DNA from 2 places in the Paenibacillus konkukensis genome. Region 1 is predicted to be linked to the other one. Evidence: a T-box and tRNA genes for the amino acid it is inferred to sense, from the RefSeq annotation. Region 1 holds a T-box; the other holds one or more tRNA genes.
The links. The T-box of region 1 lies ahead of ileS (isoleucine--tRNA ligase). A T-box ahead of a tRNA ligase gene usually reads a tRNA of that ligase, here a tRNA-Ile.

Region 1 (9,956 bases):
CTCCATCTTCTCCAAGAGGATGCCGATAAAATTGAAAAGCTCATCGAAGTACAGATGGAAAACTTAACAACACGCAAATGTCCTCTGTATGAAGAGGTGTTAGATACACAAATGTACGGGTTGTCCAGAGAAATCGATTTTGCCATAAGGGCAGAGCTGATTACGGAAAATGTAGGCAAACAGATCTTGGTTAAGCTCGAGCGCAACTTGGCACAGCTATATGAAGCCTTGAACAAAAAAGAGTAGCCTTCTTCATCGAAGGCCACTCTTTTTTCTTTTTTGGAGGCAGGATTACAAGATTACACCAGGAAAAAGGCGATGCCGAGGATGCAATAAACGACGAGTAGCAGAACGCCCTCGTACCAGTTGGTCGTGCCGTCCTGGGAGATCGACTTGGCGATAATGACGGACACGCCGATCGCTACAAGCTCGAAGGTGCTGAAAACGATGTTCATCGTTTTGCCGAAGAGCAGCGAGACGAGCACGAGAACGGGAGCGACGAACAGCGCGATCTGCAGACTGCTGCCGACGGCGATTTCGACGGCCGCTCCGATTTTGTTCTTGCGCGCCATCATCACCGCTGCGCTATGTTCCGCGGCATTGCCGATAATAGCGATCAGGAAGGCGCCTACGAACAGCTCGGACAAACCGAATTGATGGGTAATCGTCTCCAGCGTGCCGACCAGCCATTCGCTGGTGAAGGCGACCATGGCCGTCGCGATAATCAGGAACAGAATGGAAGCTTTCTTGGACCAGGCCGGTTCGCCGTGCTCGACGGCTTCGTCGGAAAGTTCATTTTTATGAGTAACCATCGAGAAATATAACCACAGCAAATAAGCCGCGATGAGGATGCATGCAACCAATACGCTTAAGTTGGACGTCTCGAAGTTGGTCAAGCTCTTGGCGAACGCCGCGGGGACGAATAGAGCGATGACGGCAAGCGTCATCAGCGAGCCGTTATGGCTGGCCAGCTTGACATTGAAATGCTGCTCTTTGTATTTGAGTCCGCCAAGAAACAGGCTCAGACCAAGCACCAGCAGCAGGTTCCCGATGATCGAGCCGGTAATGCTCGCTTTGACGATATCGAACATGCCGTCCTTCACCAGGAAGATAGCGATGATCAATTCCGCCGCATTGCCGAATGTGGCGTTCAGAAATCCGCCGAGCCGCTCTCCGGCGTAATGAGCCACGCTTTCCGTCGCTTTGCCGAGAAATCCGGCGACGAACACGATGGCGATACAAGAGATAATAAACTGCACTGTAGCGGACGCTATGCCGGTGTAATGGGCCAGCGCGCTGAGAACGAAGCTTGCGATCAGCCCGATGGAAAACATGCGATTCAAAACGATCACCTCTTATGGTAGAGTATACCTAAATGAGCAAAACCTATTCTAATATAACCATATTTTAGGATGATGTAAACTCGAAAAAAAGCCCAAGGAGCGTGCGTACAATGGATTTAATGCTGAGGGGAAAAACGGCGGTCGTCACCGCATCCAGCAAAGGTTTGGGAAGGGCCGTGGCGGAGCAATTGGCGGCGGAAGGAGCCGATCTGCTGCTGTGCAGCCGCAGCGAAGAGGCGATTCGGAAGACGGCGGACGACATACATAAACGATACGGCGTAAGAGTGGAATCGCTGGCTGTCGACGTCGGGAAAGCGGGGGATATTGCCAGGCTTGTCGAGACGGCCGCCGCTCGCTTCGAGACGGTCGACGCGCTAGTATGCAATGCGGGAGGGCCGCCGAGCGGAAGCTTCTTATCGTTTGACGATGAGGCATGGGAGAAAGCGTTCTTCGGCAATATGATGAGCGTCGTGCGTCTGATCCGCGGCTTCCATCCGCTGCTTGCCCGGCAAGGAGGACGGATCGTGACCGTCGCTTCCACCTCGGTCAAGACGCCGATTCCCGGGCTTGTCCTGTCGAATACGCTGCGTACGGGCGTTGTCGGTTTAATGAAGACGCTGTCGATTGAATTCGCACCGGACGGCATTCTGCTCAATACCGTTTGTCCCGGCCGAATTATGACGGACCGGATCGTCGAGCTGGATTCCATCCGGGCAGAACGGGATCAAGTGCCGCTGGAAGCCGTACAGGAGAAGCTGCGGCAGGATATTCCGCTCGGACGCTACGGGGAGCCGGAAGAGCTGGCGACGATAGCCGCTTACCTGCTTTCGCCGCGCAACAGCTATATGACAGGATCTGTGTTTTATGTCGACGGGGGAGCTGTTAAATCGCTCTAATCGGCTCAATTTGCCAAGATTCGGCCAAGTTTGCTTTCAGGCCGGGAAGCCATTACAATGGAACTATAACCCATTAAGGAGTGATCCGTATGTCCGAAGAAATTCAAGCAGGTCTCATTCGCATTTCCGATGATGTCGTTTCGACAATCGCAGGCTTGGCTGCGTTGGAGACTCCTGGGATCGCTGCAATGTCGGGAGGAATATCCGAAGGCTTGGCCAAACGACTCAGCGGCAAAAATGTGCAAAAAGGCGTTTCCGTCGAAGTAGGGCAGGTGGAAGCTGCCATCGATTTGCGAGTTATCGTCCACTATGGAAGCAAAATTCAAGAGGTTTGTCATGATCTTCAGCTCAACGTTCGCGAAGCGGTGGAGAACATGACCGGCTTGAACGTAGTGGAAGTGAACGTGAAAGTGGAAGGCGTCGCATTCCGTGAAGAAGAGAATGCCGCCATTGAAGACCCGCAGCGTGTGAAATAGGAGTTTGTCCGGCAAAATAGGCAGTCATTGTTCATTTGCCATGCACGAAAGCAACTCCGTCGGACAAACTCATAGACGAGTGGTTAATCCCCTTTCTACATACAGGAATCGGTCTAAGACGCACAACCCTTGAGCAAACACAAACAAAGAGAGCCCTTAGGCTCTCTTTTTCGTTGCGTTTTCTTTGTCCGGCTTGTTATGTTCGCGAGATAAGCTGAGCAAAATACCGATGCTGACTAACGTCACCAGCATGGATGATCCCCCATAGCTGATTAGCGGGAGTGTAACGCCGGTAAGCGGAATGCTGCCGGTAACGCCGCCGAGATTAATCAAGGCTTGTACCCCGATCATCCCGATGATGCCGATTCCCGCCAATGTGCCGAACGTATCGCTGCAGCGCAGAGCGATGAACAGCCCGCGCCATAAAAAAGCGAGATAAATCAAAAGGAATAGCGATGATCCGAGAAATCCCAGTTCTTCTCCGATAATAGCAAAAATAAAATCATTGTGCGCTTCCGGCAAATAATGCAGCTTTTGGATGCTTTGCCCGAAGCCTGCTCCGGTGAAGCCGCCGTGGCCGAACGCATATAAAGACTGGATCAGATGGTATCCGGTATCAAGCGGATCGTTCCACGGATTCATAAAGGACGTAAAGCGGTCCAGACGATAGTTTTTGCCCGGTTTCATCAAAGACGCGACGGCAACTACCGAAATGGCCGCGGCTCCCGCTGTTCCCAGATAGAACAAGTGCTTGAAGTTGGCGCCTCCGGCAATAATGACGATGGCGGAGCACATAACCAATATCATCGTCGAGCCCAAATCCGGCTGCAGCATGATCAGCGCCGAGATGAAGCCGACGATGACCAGCGCCGGGAGCAGCCCGCTGCGGAACTCCTGGAATTTATCCTCTTTCTTGGATATCAAGGAAGCCAAGTATAAAATAACCGACAGCTTGGCGAATTCCGCCGGCTGTATCCCGAAGCCTCCGATATAAAACCAGCTTTTGGCGCCGTTCACTTCTCTTCCTATAATGGGAACGAGCAGCAGCATGACTACGACCGCAATAAAGGAAGGGCGCACCCAATTTTTCAGCTTGCGAAAATCGATGTTCATGCAAAAAAACATGGCTACGGTACCCATCGCAACGAAGATCGCTTGTCGCACAACCAAGTACGAAGGGTCGTTAACCGATACCTTCGTATCCGGATCAATCTGTACAACTCGTACATATCCCATGCTTGCGCTGAATACCATAGCCAGACCGAAACAAACGAGTAAAAACGTTAAAAATAACAGCAAAAAATCCGGAGTGCCTCTTCGTGGGGAAGTCATGATGACCTCCGCTTTACTCGGACAATTCGGTTTTCAGCTGCGAAATTTTTTGCTGGGCGATTTTCAACACCGAATCGGGAATCGGCGATTGGTAGTCAAGACCGTGCGGGAATGTCGCTTTTCCGATGTAAACGTCTTCTATGTAAAGAATAGCATAGGGCGACTCCAGCTTACCGGTCTCCACACGGGCGTTCATGCGCAGGAAGTAATCGTTATGGGATGCTTTATCTTCAATTTTCAAATCATAAGTGGCGCGGTAATATTCCCACTGCCAGCGAACAAAGCCCAGCTTTGCGGTAACTTCGTCCAGATGGGCAAGATCGCTTTTAAGCCCTTTTAAGCCGTTGTTTTCAATAATCACTTGTTAAAGCCCTCCTAGAAAGTCAAGTCCAACTTTATCTAATTCTTTATTCATGATAGTATGTTTCCCAAACTTGTGCAAGCCTATTGCTAAATGTACAAGCGAAGTCTCAAGAAAAATTTGAAATTCTTGTGACACATGGATGTAAGAAAGCTTGGCATTTGGTAAAATGAAAAGAAAGTGAAACCGGAGGTAATGGCCATGGAACATTTGCTGCAAAAAGTGGATCTGTTATATCCGGAAATGGTCGGCTGGAGAAGATATTTGCACCAGCACCCGGAGCTCTCGTATCAGGAGACGGAAACGGCGGCCTATGTTGCCCGGCATTTGCGGGAATGGGGCTTGGACGTGGAGACGGGCGTCGGCGGAGGCGGCGTCGTAGGACGCCTGCGCGGCGGGGCCGAGGGTCCGACGATCGCTCTGCGCGCCGATATGGACGCGCTGCCGATTCAGGATGAGAAAACCTGTGAGTTCGCATCGAAGGTAAAAGGCGTCATGCACGCTTGCGGTCACGACGCGCATACGGCGACTTTGCTTGGCGTAGCCAAAATTATGGCGGAGCACCGCGAAGAGTGGAAAGGGAATATGGTGTTTCTGTTCCAGCATGCGGAAGAGCTGAGTCCCGGAGGGGCTCATGCAATGATAGAACAAGGCGCGCTGGAAGGCGTCGATTTTGTCTACGGCATTCATTTATGGACACCCTTTCCTGTCGGTACTGTTTATAGCAAGCCGGGGGCTATGATGGCCGCCGCGGATGAGTTCGAAATTACAATTAAAGGCAAAGGCGGCCATGGCGGCCTCCCCCATGAAACGATCGACAGCATTGCCGTCGCTTCGCATCTTGTCGTCAACCTGCAAACGATCGTCAGCCGCAGCGTCGATCCGACGCAGCCCTGCGTCGTGTCGGTCGGCTCATTCCACAGCGGCACCGGCTTTAACGTCATCGCCGAGAAAGCGGTGCTGATCGGCACCGTGAGAACATTCGATCCGGAATTGCGCATGCAGGTGAAGGAAAGACTCGAAACGTACGTCGAGCAAACCTGTCGGATGTTCGGCGCCGATCATGCCGTAGAGTATAAGCTCGGCTATCCGCCGGTCGTTAACGATGCCGGCGAGGTGGAGCGCTTCTACCGTGCAGGCGCTTCTGTAGCCCCGGTGCAGACGTCGCCGCTTATTATGGCGGGGGAAGATTTCGCCTATTACCTGCATCACCGCAAAGGCTGCTTCATGTTTGTCGGAGCGGGAAACCCGGAGCTCGGCATTACGCATCCGCATCATCATCCCAAATTCGATATTGACGAAAGCTCCATGGCGATTGCGGCCAAATTGTTTATCAGCATGGCGGCGGACTGCCAAAACGGCTGGAATGCCGATAAGTGCTAAGCGCTTGTGCGCATGGACACCGTAGTTTCGGGAAAATCTATGTCTGCGCGGAAGAACGTCCAGCCGGCGGCTGCGGCGCGTCTGTCCGGGACTTTACTCTTCGGGAGGGATTTTCCTTGAGCAGACCTTTAAAGGAAATAATGACAAAGGATTGCGCGACGGTGACACTGAAGGACAACGTCTATGAAGTAGCCGTCAAGATGAAGCAGGAAGATACGGGCTTTATTCCGGTCGTAGAAGGGAAAAAGCTGATCGGCGTCATTACCGACCGCGACCTGGTAATCCGCGGGTATGCGGCCAAGAAGGAAGGCTCTACGGCTGTCAAAGACGTGATGAGCAGCAACCAGATTACTTGCGCATCGCCGGAGACGACGGTGGATGAAGCGGCCAAATTGATGGCCAAGCAGCAAATCCGCCGTCTGCCGGTATGCGAAAACGGGGAGCTGGTAGGGATCGTGTCGATCGGCGACCTGGCGGTTCGCGACAAGTTCGAAGATGAGGCCGGCGAAGCGCTGAGTCAAATTTCCGAGAAAGACAAAATTCAGGTATAATTTATCTTGCTGTTATTAAAGGAAGAAGATCGGTCTTTATAAGATCGGTTTTCTTTTTTGTTGGCTATGAAAAATTTTTCATATTGTAATGTTCACGTGTGCATTATATAATAGAGGAGAACCGAAAATGCTTACATACGTTTTCGAATATAAGAATTGAGAGGCAGGGGACACGAATGGATAAAGTGCGCATCGGATTGATCGGTGTGGGCAATATGGGTAAAGGCCATACCGAGTACTTGGTGGGCAATCAAGTCAAAGGCGCAGAGCTGACAGCCATTGTGGATACGGATGCATCCCGTCTGGATTGGGTTCGAACGAACTATGGAGACAAGAACATTCAATTATTTGACGACTTGGACGCATTCTTCGCATCCAAAGCGTTCGACGCAGTGATTGTGGCGACGCCTCACTACGATCACCCTGAATCCGCCAAGCAGGCATTCTCTCACGGTTATCATGTACTGGTTGAGAAGCCGGCGGGCGTTTATACCAAACAAGTTCGCGAAATGAACGAAGCGGCCGCGAAATCCGGCAAAGCCTTCGGCATTATGTATAATCAACGGACGAATCCGTTGTATCAGAAGCTCAGAGACTTGATCACGTCCGGAGAGCTTGGCGAAGTTCGCCGCACCAACTGGATCATTACGAACTGGTACCGCTCGCAGAGCTACTACGATTCGGGCGGCTGGCGCGCGACTTGGGCCGGCGAAGGCGGCGGCGTGCTGATCAACCAAGACCCGCATCAGCTCGATTTGTGGCAATGGACGATCGACATGATGCCTAAGCGCGTCAGAGCGTTCTGCGGGTTCGGCAAATACCGCAACATTGAAGTCGAAGACGATGTGACCGCTTATGTGGAATACGAGAACGGAGCGACCGGCTTGTTCGTTACGACGACGGGCGAAGCGCCGGGAACGAACCGCTTTGAAGTATCGGGCGACCGCGGCAAAATTGTGATCGAGGACAACAAGCTGACGTTCTGGCGTCTGCGCGTACCCGAGCCGGAATTCAACCGCGAATATAAAGGCGGCTTCGGTTCTCCGGAATGCTGGAAATGCGATGTGCCGATTGTCGGAGCTCCGGGTCCGGGCCACAAAGGCATTACGCAAAACTTCGTGAACCATATTTTGAACGGAACGCCGCTGCTTGCACCGGGCGAAGAAGGCATCAAAGGGTTGACCTTGTCCAACGCCATGCATTTGTCTTCCTGGATCGATAACTGGGTAGATCTTCCGATCAACGAGGATTTGTATTACGAAAAGCTGCAAGAACGCATTCAAAGCTCTACGGTCAAGAAAGAAGTCAAAGCCGTAGAAATGGACGTAAAAGGAACTCATTAATCGTTCATGAAAAGGCAACTTTCGGTCAAGCCGAGGTTGTCTTTTTTTGTAATATGAGCTTAAACTGACTTGACATCCGCGGCAAAATGTTTTATAAATGGATCAATGCAATAACCGATAAGTTACATTCGATGACGAGAAAGAGTAAGCCACGATCATGATCCCCAGAGAGCCGGCGCTTTGCTGAAAGCCGGCGTTCATGCCGCAGCCGAAAATCATCTCTGAGAAGTGAAGCTAAACGCGCTTATTCGAACGGGCGCAAGTAAGCTTAACCGGGGGTCCGCCGTTACAAGGAACGCGTATGATGGTACGTTGACGAGTGCTGCGACAGTTCGCTTTTCCGGCGAAGCTGCCGCGGAACAAGGGTGGTAACGCGAGCTATAGACTCGTCCCTTCAGAGGGACGGGTCTTTTTTGTTGTTCAAATTTAAGTGAAGCAGGTGACGTTCATGCAAAAGGTCGATCCGAAAGAAAAGGCGAGAAGCCGGGAATTAAGAGTGCTGGAGCAGTGGCAGAAGGAAGGAACGTTCAGGAAGTCGACGGCAAACCGGGAAGGCCGACCGAATTTCGTGTTCTACGAAGGACCGCCGACCGCTAACGGCGCTCCCCATATCGGGCATGTGCTGGGCAGGGTGATCAAAGATTTTATCGGCCGCTACAAAACGATGAAAGGATATCGAGTCGTTCGCAAAGCGGGCTGGGATACCCATGGCTTACCGGTCGAGCTTGGGGTGGAGAAGCAGCTCGGCATTTCCGGCAAACAGGAAATCGAGCGCTACGGCGTGGCGGAATTCGTACAAAAATGCAAGGACAGCGTGTTTACGTACGAGAAGCAATGGCGCGAGCTGACCGAGGCTATCGGCTATTGGACAGATATGGACCATCCTTATATAACGCTCGACAATCAATATATCGAGAGCGTATGGCACTTACTGTCGGAAATTCATAAGAAGGAGCTGCTGTACAAGGGACATCGGGTCAGCCCGTACTGCCCTTGCTGTCAGACGACGCTGAGCTCTCATGAAGTGGCGCAGGGCTATGAGGATGTGAAGGATTTGACCGCTACGGTCAAATTCAAACTGGAAGCAAGCGGGGAGGTTATCCTCGCCTGGACGACGACGCCTTGGACGCTGCCCGCCAATGTGGCGCTTGCGGTAAACGAACGCATCACTTACGCCAAAGTGAGGCAGCAGGGGGAAGTCTACATCGTCGCCGACAATTTGCTGGAGAGCGTGATGAAGGGCGAGTACGAGAAGCTAGGCACGCTGCAAGGGTCCGAGCTTGTCGGTCTTCGCTATATCCCGCCGTTCCGCTATGTCGAGGTTCCGCATGCGCATGTCGTCATCGAAGGCGATTTTGTAACGGACAACAGCGGCACAGGGATTGTCCATATTGCGCCGGCTCACGGCGAGGACGATTATAAAGCGGCGATGAAGCACGGCATCAGCATGCTGAGCGTGGTGAACGCGGCGGGGCGCTATATCGACGAGGTGACGGACCTGGCCGGCAAATTCGTCAAAGACTGCGACGTCGATATCGTCAAGCTGCTGGCGGAACGCGGACTGCTCTACGACAAGGAGCGCATGGAGCATAGTTATCCGTTCTGTTGGCGCTGCAAGTCGCCTTTGTTGTATTATGCGACCGAAAGCTGGTTTATCCGCACGACGGCGGTCAAGGAGCAGCTGATCGCGAACAACCGGCAGGTCGACTGGTATCCGGAACATATTCGCGAAGGACGCTTCGGCAACTTCCTGGAGGAGCTGGTCGATTGGAACATCAGCCGCAACCGCTACTGGGGGACGCCGCTGAATGTATGGCAGTGTCCGGACTGCGGCGGACAGCATGTGCCGGGAAGCATCCGCGATCTGCGCGAACACTCCGTAAACGAGCTGCCCGCCGAGCTTGATCTGCACAAGCCTTACGTCGACGAAATCAAGCTGAAGTGCCCTCACTGCGAGCGCGGCGTGATGGAGCGGACTTCTGAGGTGATCGACGTATGGTTCGACAGCGGCTCCATGCCGTTTGCGCAATACCACGTTCCGTTCGAGAACGATGACGTCTTTGCCGAGCAGTATCCGGCCGATATGATTTGCGAAGGGATCGATCAGACGCGCGGATGGTTTTTCAGTCTGCTGGCGGTGTCGACCTTGTTTAACGGGCAAGCGCCGTATAAAGCGGTTTTGTCCACGGGACATATTCTGGACGAGAACGGTCAAAAAATGTCCAAGAGCAAGGGCAACGTCATCGATCCGTGGGAAATCATCGGCGATTA
Region 2 (9,956 bases), 3.4 Mb from region 1:
AATATGATATATTTCTTACTTGTCCGCTGCTGAAACGTGTCGGATAAGAACGAAGATTGTCCTTTGAAAACTGAACAACGAGTGAGTGTTAAATAGAGAATGCAAATTCTTGCTAGCATTGAATTTTGAGCTTAAGACAAGCTCTGTTATAACGAAAGGTGCTTCGGCATCGGTCGTACTTTAATGGAGAGTTTGATCCTGGCTCAGGACGAACGCTGGCGGCGTGCCTAATACATGCAAGTCGAGCGGACTGTTCCTTCGGGAACAGTTAGCGGCGGACGGGTGAGTAACACGTAGGCAACCTGCCTGTAAGATCGGGATAACTATCGGAAACGATAGCTAAGACCGGATAGCTGGTCTTCTCGCATGAGGAGATCATGAAACACGGGGTAACCTGTGGCTTACGGATGGGCCTGCGGCGCATTAGCTAGTTGGTAGGGTAACGGCCTACCAAGGCGACGATGCGTAGCCGACCTGAGAGGGTGATCGGCCACACTGGGACTGAGACACGGCCCAGACTTCTACGGGAGGCAGCAGTAGGGAATCTTCCGCAATGGACGCAAGTCTGACGGAGCAACGCCGCGTGAGTGATGAAGGTTTTCGGATCGTAAAGCTCTGTTGCCAGGGAAGAACGCCTTAGAGAGTAACTGCTCTAAGGGTGACGGTACCTGAGAAGAAAGCCCCGGCTAACTACGTGCCAGCAGCCGCGGTAATACGTAGGGGGCAAGCGTTGTCCGGAATTATTGGGCGTAAAGCGCGCGCAGGCGGTCATTTAAGTTTGGTGTTTAAGCCCGGGGCTCAACCCCGGATCGCACTGAAAACTGGGTGACTTGAGTGCGGGAGAGGAAAGTGGAATTCCACGTGTAGCGGTGAAATGCGTAGAGATGTGGAGGAACACCAGTGGCGAAGGCGACTTTCTGGACCGTAACTGACGCTGAGGCGCGAAAGCGTGGGGAGCAAACAGGATTAGATACCCTGGTAGTCCACGCCGTAAACGATGAGTGCTAGGTGTTAGGGGTTTCGATACCCTTGGTGCCGAAGTCAACACAGTAAGCACTCCGCCTGGGGAGTACGCTCGCAAGAGTGAAACTCAAAGGAATTGACGGGGACCCGCACAAGCAGTGGAGTATGTGGTTTAATTCGAAGCAACGCGAAGAACCTTACCAGGTCTTGACATCCCTCTGAATCCCCTAGAGATAGGGGAGGCCTTCGGGACAGAGGAGACAGGTGGTGCATGGTTGTCGTCAGCTCGTGTCGTGAGATGTTGGGTTAAGTCCCGCAACGAGCGCAACCCTTGACTTTAGTTGCCAGCATTTCGGATGGGCACTCTAGAGTGACTGCCGGTGACAAACCGGAGGAAGGCGGGGATGACGTCAAATCATCATGCCCCTTATGACCTGGGCTACACACGTACTACAATGGCCGGTACAACGGGAAGCGAAGCCGCGAGGTGGAGCGAATCTTTAGAAGCCGGTCTCAGTTCGGATTGCAGGCTGCAACTCGCCTGCATGAAGTCGGAATTGCTAGTAATCGCGGATCAGCATGCCGCGGTGAATACGTTCCCGGGTCTTGTACACACCGCCCGTCACACCACGAGAGTTTACAACACCCGAAGTCGGTGGGGTAACCGCAAGGAGCCAGCCGCCGAAGGTGGGGTAGATGATTGGGGTGAAGTCGTAACAAGGTAGCCGTATCGGAAGGTGCGGCTGGATCACCTCCTTTCTATGGAGTCCATGCTATCTGAAGGGTAGCGGACATAAGCAACTAACAGTTGCACAATAGTTGACAACGGACATCGACGAACTCGATGTAACAGTTGCAACGTCACTCACTCGTTGCTCAGTTTTGAGAGGACAAAGGTGCCCGCAAAGGAAGCCTAATGACTCTCAATTTCAATAAGATTGTTCCTTGAAAACTAGATAACGAAACGAAATGCGTAGAGCAATACAACGTGTATTAGCATGGTTAAGCTAATAAGAGCACACGGAGGATGCCTAGGCGCTAGGAGCCGAAGAAGGACGTGGCGAACGACGAAATCGCCTCGGGGAGCCGTAAGCAGGCTTTGATCCGGGGATATCCGAATGGGGGAACCCAGCTGAGGTAATTCTCAGTTACTCACATCTGAATACATAGGGTGTGTAGAGGCATACGAGGGGAACTGAAACATCTAAGTACCCTCAGGAGAAGAAAACAAAAGTGATTCCGTCAGTAGCGGCGAGCGAAAGCGGAACAGCCCAAACCAGAGGGCTTGCTCTCTGGGGTTGTGGGACGTCAACGTAGGTGCAGCGGGGTAGATGAAGCGGTCTGGAAAGGCCGGCCATAGAAGGTAAAAGCCCTGTAATTGAAATTCTGCGAACACCTTAGACGGATCCCGAGTACCGCGAGACACGTGAAACCTCGTGGGAAGCAGGCAGGACCATCTGCCAAGGCTAAATACTCCCTAGCGACCGATAGTGAAGCAGTACCGTGAGGGAAAGGTGAAAAGAACCGCGGGAGCGGAGTGAAATAGAACCTGAAACCGTGTGCTTACAAGAAGTCAGAGCTCGTTAATGAGTGATGGCGTGCCTTTTGTAGAATGAACCGGCGAGTTACGTTCCCGTGCAAGGTTAAGGTGAAGAGCCGAAGCCGCAGCGAAAGCGAGTCTGAATAGGGCGACGAAGTACGTGGGCGTAGACCCGAAACCGTGTGATCTACCCCTGTCCAGGGTGAAGGTGCGGTAACACGCACTGGAGGCCCGAACCCACGAATGTTGAAAAATTCGGGGATGAGGTGGGGGTAGCGGAGAAATTCCAATCGAACTCGGAGATAGCTGGTTCTCCCCGAAATAGCTTTAGGGCTAGCCTCGGGAGATGAGTAGTGGAGGTAAAGCACTGATTGGGTGCGGGGCCCGCCAAGGGTTACCAAGTCCAGTCAAACTCTGAATGCCACATACTTTATCCCGGGAGTCAGACAGTGAGTGCTAAGATCCATTGTCAAGAGGGAAACAGCCCAGACCATCAGCTAAGGTCCCCCAGTGTGTGTTAAGTGGGAAAGGATGTGGAGTTGCGCAGACAACCAGGATGTTGGCTTAGAAGCAGCCATCATTGAAAGAGTGCGTAATAGCTCACTGGTCGAGTGACTCTGCGCCGAAAATGTAACGGGGCTAAACACGCCACCGAAGCTATGGCTCGCGTCGCCTTCATTGCATCTTTGAGGTTACCGTTTAGACACGGGACATTCGCCAGATTCTACTTTTAAGTAGATTCAAGGAATCTGGCTAAATGCACCCCAGGGCTAAACGCGCCGCTTCGAGGCTGGAATGAAGGTGACGCAGGGGTAGGGGAGCGTTGTGTATAGGTTGAAGGTGTACCGTAAGGAGCGCTGGACAGTACACAAGTGAGAATGCCGGTATGAGTAACGAAAAGATCAGTGAGAATCTGATCCGCCGAAAGCCTAAGGGTTCCTGAGGAAGGCTCGTCCGCTCAGGGTAAGTCGGGACCTAAGGCGAGGCCGAAAGGCGTAGTCGAAGGACAACAGGTTGAAATTCCTGTACCACCGTGAACCGTTATGAGCGATGGGGTGACGCAGAAGGATAGTGACGCGGGCTGATGGATGCCCGTCCAAGCAGAGAGGCTGGTCAATAGGCAAATCCGTTGATCGTAAGGCTGGTCTGTGATGGGGAGTGAAAATAACAGTAGCGAAGGTCATGAGTTCAGGCTGCCAAGAAAAGCCTCTAGCCAGGGAGAAGGTGCCCGTACCGCAAACCGACACAGGTAGGCGAGCAGAGCATGCTAAGGCGCGCGGAAGAACTCTCGTTAAGGAACTCGGCAAAATGACCCCGTAACTTCGGGAGAAGGGGTGCCTCGGTAGGGTGAATAGCCCGAGGGGGCCGCAGTGAAAAGGCCCAAGCGACTGTTTAGCAAAAACACAGGTCTGTGCGAAGCCGCAAGGCGAAGTATACGGGCTGACGCCTGCCCGGTGCTGGAAGGTTAAGGGGAGTGGTTAGGGGGAACCCGAAGCTATGAACCGAAGCCCCAGTAAACGGCGGCCGTAACTATAACGGTCCTAAGGTAGCGAAATTCCTTGTCAGGTAAATTCTGACCCGCACGAATGGCGTAACGACTTGGGCGCTGTCTCAACGAGAGATCCGGTGAAATTTTAATACCTGTGAAGATGCAGGTTACCCGCGACAAGACGGAAAGACCCCATGGAGCTTTACTGCAGCTTGATATTGGACTTTGGTACGATCTGTACAGGATAGGTGGGAGCCTGAGAAGCATGAGCGCCAGCTTGTGTGGAGGCGACGTTGGGATACCACCCTGATCGTATCGGAGTTCTAACCTGGTACCGTAGATCCGGTATGGGGACAGTGTCAGGTGGGCAGTTTGACTGGGGCGGTCGCCTCCTAAAGCGTAACGGAGGCGCCCCAAGGTTCCCTCAGAATGGTTGGAAATCATTCGAAGAGTGCAAAGGCAGAAGGGAGCTTGACTGCGAGACAAACAGGTCGAGCAGGGACGAAAGTCGGGCTTAGTGATCCGGTGGTACCGAATGGAAGGGCCATCGCTCAACGGATAAAAGCTACCCTGGGGATAACAGGCTTATCTCCCCAAGAGTCCACATCGACGGGGAGGTTTGGCACCTCGATGTCGGCTCATCGCATCCTGGGGCTGAAGTAGGTCCCAAGGGTTGGGCTGTTCGCCCATTAAAGCGGTACGCGAGCTGGGTTCAGAACGTCGTGAGACAGTTCGGTCCCTATCTGTCGTGGGCGTAGGAAATTTGAGAGGAGCTGTCCTTAGTACGAGAGGACCGGGATGGACGTACCGCTGGTGTACCAGTTGTTCCGCCAGGAGCATGGCTGGATAGCTACGTACGGACGGGATAAGCGCTGAAAGCATCTAAGCGTGAAGCCCCCCTCAAGATGAGATTTCCCAGTAAGTAAGACCCCTTGAAGACGACGAGGTAGATAGGTTCGGGGTGGAAGCACGGCAACGTGTGGAGCTGACGAATACTAATCGGTCGAGGGCTTAACCTAGTTCCCAAGAAAGTGAAGAGAAGCTTCGAAGCTGATTCCAAATACTTTCTCGGGGCCCGGAAACAAACCGGGAAGAACAAATAACCATTGCTCGCTACGCGCACAAGTTTCGTATCTAGTTTTCAAGGCGCAAGCCTTGAACAAGCTACACCGTTTGGTGATGATGGCGGAGGGGAACCACGCGTTCCCATCTCGAACACGACCGTTAAGCCCTCCAGCGTCGATGGTACTTGAACCGAAGGGTTCTGGGAGAGTAGAACGTCGCCAAGCAAAGCTTTAATCTTGTGTTTTATCACAGCATTCAAGACATAAGGGCCTTTAGCTCAGCTGGTTAGAGCGCACCCCTGATAAGGGTGAGGTCGGTGGTTCGAGTCCACTAAGGCCCACCATTGTTCCCTGATAGCTCAGTTGGTAGAGCACTCGACTGTTAATCGAGTTGTCACAGGTTCGAGTCCTGTTCGGGGAGCCATTTCTCCTCTGGAGAGGTGTCCGAGTTGGCCGAAGGAGCACGATTGGAAATCGTGTAGGCGTCACAAGCGTCTCGAGGGTTCGAATCCCTCTCTCTCCGCCATAATATACAGCATGGCCCGTTGGTCAAGGGGTTAAGACACCTCCCTTTCACGGAGGTAACAGGGGTTCGAATCCCCTACGGGTCACCATAAATTCCAATAAAGGTATAAGACATATATGGAGGCTTAGCTCAGCTGGGAGAGCATCTGCCTTACAAGCAGAGGGTCGGGGGTTCGATCCCCTCAGCCTCCACCATATATACTTTTAACGACGCGGGGTGGAGCAGCCCGGTAGCTCGTCGGGCTCATAACCCGAAGGCCGCAGGTTCAAATCCTGCCCCCGCAACCAATTTACTTTTTACAGTGTGGAGCCGTGGTGTAGAGGCCTAACATGCCTGCCTGTCACGCAGGAGACCGCGGGTTCGAATCCCGTCGGCTCCGCCATTATCATTTTTCACCGAATACATTAGGCTCGGTAGCTCAGTCGGTAGAGCAGAGGACTGAAAATCCTCGTGTCGGCGGTTCGATTCCGTCCCGAGCCACCATGTAATCTTAATAATAATTTGCCGTTGTAGCTCAATTGGTAGAGCAACTGACTTGTAATCAGTAGGTTGGGGGTTCAAGTCCTCTCGACGGCACCATTGCTTTCGCAACAAATATGGAGGCTTAGCGAAGTGGCCAAACGCAGCAGACTGTAAATCTGTTCTCTGACGAGTTCGGTGGTTCGAATCCATCAGCCTCCATACCGGTTTCGAGCTGCGGCGGTCGTGGCGAAGGGGTTAACGCACCGGATTGTGGCTCCGGCATTCGTGGGTTCAAGTCCCATCGATCGCCCCATGATCTTTGATGGGGATTAGCCAAGCGGTAAGGCAACGGACTTTGACTCCGTCATGCCTAGGTTCGAATCCTAGATCCCCAGTATTTCTAATTGCGAGCCATTAGCTCAGTTGGTAGAGCACCTGACTTTTAATCAGGGTGTCGTAGGTTCGAGTCCTACATGGCTCAGATTTCATTATGCGTTCGTGGCGGAATTGGCAGACGCGCACGGTTCAGGTCCGTGTGGGCTAACCCCCCGTGGAGGTTCGAGTCCTCTCGAGCGCATTGGTTTTGCGGAAGTGGCTCAGCGGTAGAGCATCGCCTTGCCAAGGCGAGGGTCGCGGGTTCGATTCCCGTCTTCCGCTTTCCTTTATCCGGCGCCATAGCCAAGTGGTAAGGCAGAGCTCTGCAAAAGCTTTACCCCCAGTTCGAGTCTGGGTGGCGCCTCCATTGTTTTATTGGAGCCGCAGATGCTTTAGGATCAAGGAATCAATAACTTTTATGTGCCCTTAGCTCAGCTGGATAGAGCGTTTGACTACGAATCAAAAGGTCGGGAGTTCGAATCTCTCAGGGCACGTAGTAAGCCGGTATGGCGGAATTGGCAGACGCGCGCGACTCAAAATCGTGAGGGAAACCGTGGGGGTTCAAGTCCCTCTACCGGCACCATAATCTTCGGGACGTAGCTCAGCTTGGTAGAGCACCTGGTTTGGGACCAGGGGGTCGCATGTTCGAATCGTGTCGTCCCGACCATCTCGCGGGTGTAGTTCAATGGTAGAACTCCAGCCTTCCAAGCTGGTAGCGTGGGTTCGATTCCCATCACCCGCTTTCTGAAACATAGCGAAAGAGTCTTAGGATCAGATCCTGAGGCTCTTTTTCTATTACGGGAAAAATGATACATGGAAGGAAATCGGGAATGCAGACGATGTAAACCTGCATGAGCGGGGAGGAAAACGAGGTTAAATACGGAGTATCGGCCGGTTAAATAAAGACGATGAAGGTTTCGGTCTGAATAAATCCTCGCTAATTTGAGTAATGGTTAAATACAACGGATAGTCTGGTATACCAACATATGAGATAATAAACAGGATTGATAGAGATACAGCGCGTGAGCGGAGCTTATAGTCCTCCGCTCACTTGGTGAAATTTAGGAGGATAGAGACACCATGACGATGTTTAATGTGTTGGATTACGGGGTTGTCGGAGACGGGACGACCTTGAATACGGAAGCGATCCGCAAAGTGATGGAAGCTTGCGAAGCGGCCGGCGGAGGTACGGTATATTTTCCTGCAGGCACTTATTTAACGGGGGCCATTCATCTGAAGAGCCATATGACGCTGCATATCGATTCGGGGGCTAAGCTATTGTTTTCGACGGACCCGGATCAATATCCGTTTGTCAAAACCCGCTGGTCCGGCTATGAATGCTACGGCTATTCCCCGTTGGTATATGGCATTGATTTGACGAATGTGACGATTCAAGGCGGAGGCATTATCGACGGACAAGGCTCAGCCTGGTGGAAGCAGTATCATGAATGCAAAGCGGGACGCCGCCCTTCCAGCGAGCGGGAGAAGCAGTTGTTTGAGTTGAACAGCCATCTGATGAGTATCAAGAGCAATATCGTGGAGTGGGAGACGCAATTTTTACGTCCCGCGCTGCTTCAATTGTTCCGCTGCACGAATGTGCGGATCGAAGGAGTGACGCTGCAAAATTCTCCATTCTGGAATACGCATCTGGTCTATTGCGATAATGTAACGCTGCACAGCTTGCTCATTCACAATCCTTCGGATACGCCTAACGGCGACGGGCTCGATATCGATTCCTGCCGTTACGTGCGCATATCCGATTGCCAATTCGATGTCGGAGACGATTGCCTCTGCCTGAAATCCGGGATCGACGAGGATGGGCGCCGCATCGGCATCCCGACGGAGAACGTCGCGGTAACGAACTGCACGATGCGGGCGGGACACGGCGGCGTCGTGCTGGGCAGCGAGACGGCCGGTGGCATCCGCCATGTCGTCATCTCCAACTGCGTCTTTATCGGAACGGACCGCGGCATCCGCTTTAAGTCGAACCGGGCCCGTGGGGGAACGATCGAGCATGTGCAGGTGAATAATATTTTCATGAAAGGCGTGCTGTGTCCGATCGCCATTAACTCGTTCTACCGTTACGGCGTTGATCCGGCCAATCCGGATATTTCAAGCCCGCTGGCGCAGCCGGTTACCGAGGCGACCCCGGTGTTCCGTCACATCCGCCTGAGCCATATTACGGCGACCGAAGTGTTGGGCGCGGCCGGCTTCCTGTACGGTCTGCCGGAAATGCCGATCGAGGATGTCGTGCTGGATCATATTCATATCGAGATGACAAGCGATCCGAACGAGCAGGGCGGAGAACCGGATATGGTGCGCGAAGAACTCGTGATGGCAGGCAAAGGAATGTACTGCAAATATGTGCGTTCGCTTCAAATGCATCATGTGCGGATCGAGACCCGGGAGGGAGCGGCTCTTACGATCGATAAGGGCGAGGACATCGAGCTGCACGGATTCGGGATGAAGCGTCCGCACGCGGATACGCCGGTCATTGAGCTGCGCGATACTCAAGGAGCGTACGTGCAAGGCGCTGCTGCCGTGCGCGGAACGGATGTGTACGCCCAAATCAGCGGCGGGGAAACGAAGGATATCGTATTTTCCGGCAATATGCTGGAGAAAGCGGTTCAAGATATCGCAGTAGATGCTACGGCAGAAGGTATGGTTGTGGTAAAATAGGAAGAAAAAAGCAGGTGACATCATGAAAGTATTAGTTCTAGGCGGAACCGGCGTCATCAGCCGTTCCATCGTGGAAGCGGCTCTCGCCAAGCAATACGAGGTTGCCGTGTTCAACCGCGGCAGCAAGAATCATTTATTTTCCGGCGAAGTGGAATGCATTACGGGCGACAAATCGAATCGAGAGCAATTCCGCGAGCTGATGAAAGATCGCCGGTTTGATGCGGTCATCGATATGATTTCCTTCGACGCGGCCGACGCACAGGCAACGTTGGAGGCGCTGCACGGACGAGCAGGACAGTTTGTTTTTTGCTCGAGCACGGCCGCTTACAAGAGACCGTTCCGTACGATTCCGACGGCCGAGGACGCGGAGGAGCTGTTTGACGATCCTTCATTCGCCTATGCGTTTCAAAAAGCGGAGATGGAACGTTATTTGGGCGGCATGATCAAGCTGGGCGAAGTTCCCGTGACGATCATCCGGCCTTCTTTAACCTACGGTATCGGCTGCGCGAATCTTGGCGTACTGCGCCAAAACTTTAATATCGTGCACCGTATAAGAAGCCGTAAGCCGCTTCTTATGTTCGGCGACGGTACCGTACCGTGGAGCTTCAGCTTTGCGCCGGATGTGGCCAAGGCTTTCGTCGGCGCCGTAGGCAATTCCAATATGTATGGAAAAAGCTATCATGCAACCAACGAAGATGTGCATATTTGGCAGGACTTATATTTGGAATTCGGCAAGCTGCTCGGCGTAGAGCCGAACATCGTTCATATCAGCACGGATCTGCTGGTGCAGGCGAGTCCGGCGTTATTTTCACATCTTTATTATGAAAAAAGCTACTCCGGGCTGTTCGACAACAGCAA

Region 2: it has a tRNA-Ile gene. The T-box ahead of ileS (isoleucine--tRNA ligase) is inferred to sense a tRNA for this amino acid. The anticodon was not compared.

Annotation. Positions count from the first base shown of each region.
Region 1 is NZ_CP027059.1:7,473,894-7,483,849, forward strand. It holds gene SK3146_RS32575 (Fpa/YlaN family protein) at 1-246, shown strand, start outside; gene cax (calcium/proton exchanger) at 300-1,334, opposite strand; gene SK3146_RS32585 (SDR family oxidoreductase) at 1,454-2,239, shown strand; gene SK3146_RS32590 (Asp23/Gls24 family envelope stress response protein) at 2,329-2,715, shown strand; gene ftsW (putative lipid II flippase FtsW) at 2,872-4,047, opposite strand; gene SK3146_RS32600 (YugN family protein) at 4,061-4,408, opposite strand; gene SK3146_RS32605 (amidohydrolase) at 4,610-5,791, shown strand; gene SK3146_RS32610 (CBS domain-containing protein) at 5,932-6,342, shown strand; gene SK3146_RS32615 (Gfo/Idh/MocA family protein) at 6,519-7,685, shown strand; T-box leader at 7,808-8,082, shown strand; gene ileS (isoleucine--tRNA ligase) at 8,134-9,956, shown strand, end outside.
Region 2 is NZ_CP027059.1:2,856,184-2,866,139, reverse strand. It holds rRNA gene SK3146_RS12190 (16S ribosomal RNA) at 181-1,722, shown strand; rRNA gene SK3146_RS12185 (23S ribosomal RNA) at 1,964-5,011, shown strand; rRNA gene rrf (5S ribosomal RNA) at 5,165-5,281, shown strand; tRNA gene SK3146_RS12175 (tRNA-Ile) at 5,324-5,400, shown strand; tRNA gene SK3146_RS12170 (tRNA-Asn) at 5,405-5,480, shown strand; tRNA gene SK3146_RS12165 (tRNA-Ser) at 5,491-5,582, shown strand; tRNA gene SK3146_RS12160 (tRNA-Glu) at 5,596-5,670, shown strand; tRNA gene SK3146_RS12155 (tRNA-Val) at 5,701-5,776, shown strand; tRNA gene SK3146_RS12150 (tRNA-Met) at 5,793-5,869, shown strand; tRNA gene SK3146_RS12145 (tRNA-Asp) at 5,888-5,964, shown strand; tRNA gene SK3146_RS12140 (tRNA-Phe) at 5,990-6,065, shown strand; tRNA gene SK3146_RS12135 (tRNA-Thr) at 6,086-6,161, shown strand; tRNA gene SK3146_RS12130 (tRNA-Tyr) at 6,181-6,263, shown strand; tRNA gene SK3146_RS12125 (tRNA-His) at 6,282-6,357, shown strand; tRNA gene SK3146_RS12120 (tRNA-Gln) at 6,368-6,439, shown strand; tRNA gene SK3146_RS12115 (tRNA-Lys) at 6,453-6,525, shown strand; tRNA gene SK3146_RS12110 (tRNA-Leu) at 6,537-6,621, shown strand; tRNA gene SK3146_RS12105 (tRNA-Gly) at 6,630-6,701, shown strand; tRNA gene SK3146_RS12100 (tRNA-Cys) at 6,713-6,786, shown strand; tRNA gene SK3146_RS12095 (tRNA-Arg) at 6,840-6,913, shown strand; tRNA gene SK3146_RS12090 (tRNA-Leu) at 6,920-7,002, shown strand; tRNA gene SK3146_RS12085 (tRNA-Pro) at 7,010-7,086, shown strand; tRNA gene SK3146_RS12080 (tRNA-Gly) at 7,091-7,161, shown strand; gene SK3146_RS12075 (glycoside hydrolase family 28 protein) at 7,500-9,098, shown strand; gene SK3146_RS12070 (NAD-dependent epimerase/dehydratase family protein) at 9,121-9,956, shown strand, end outside.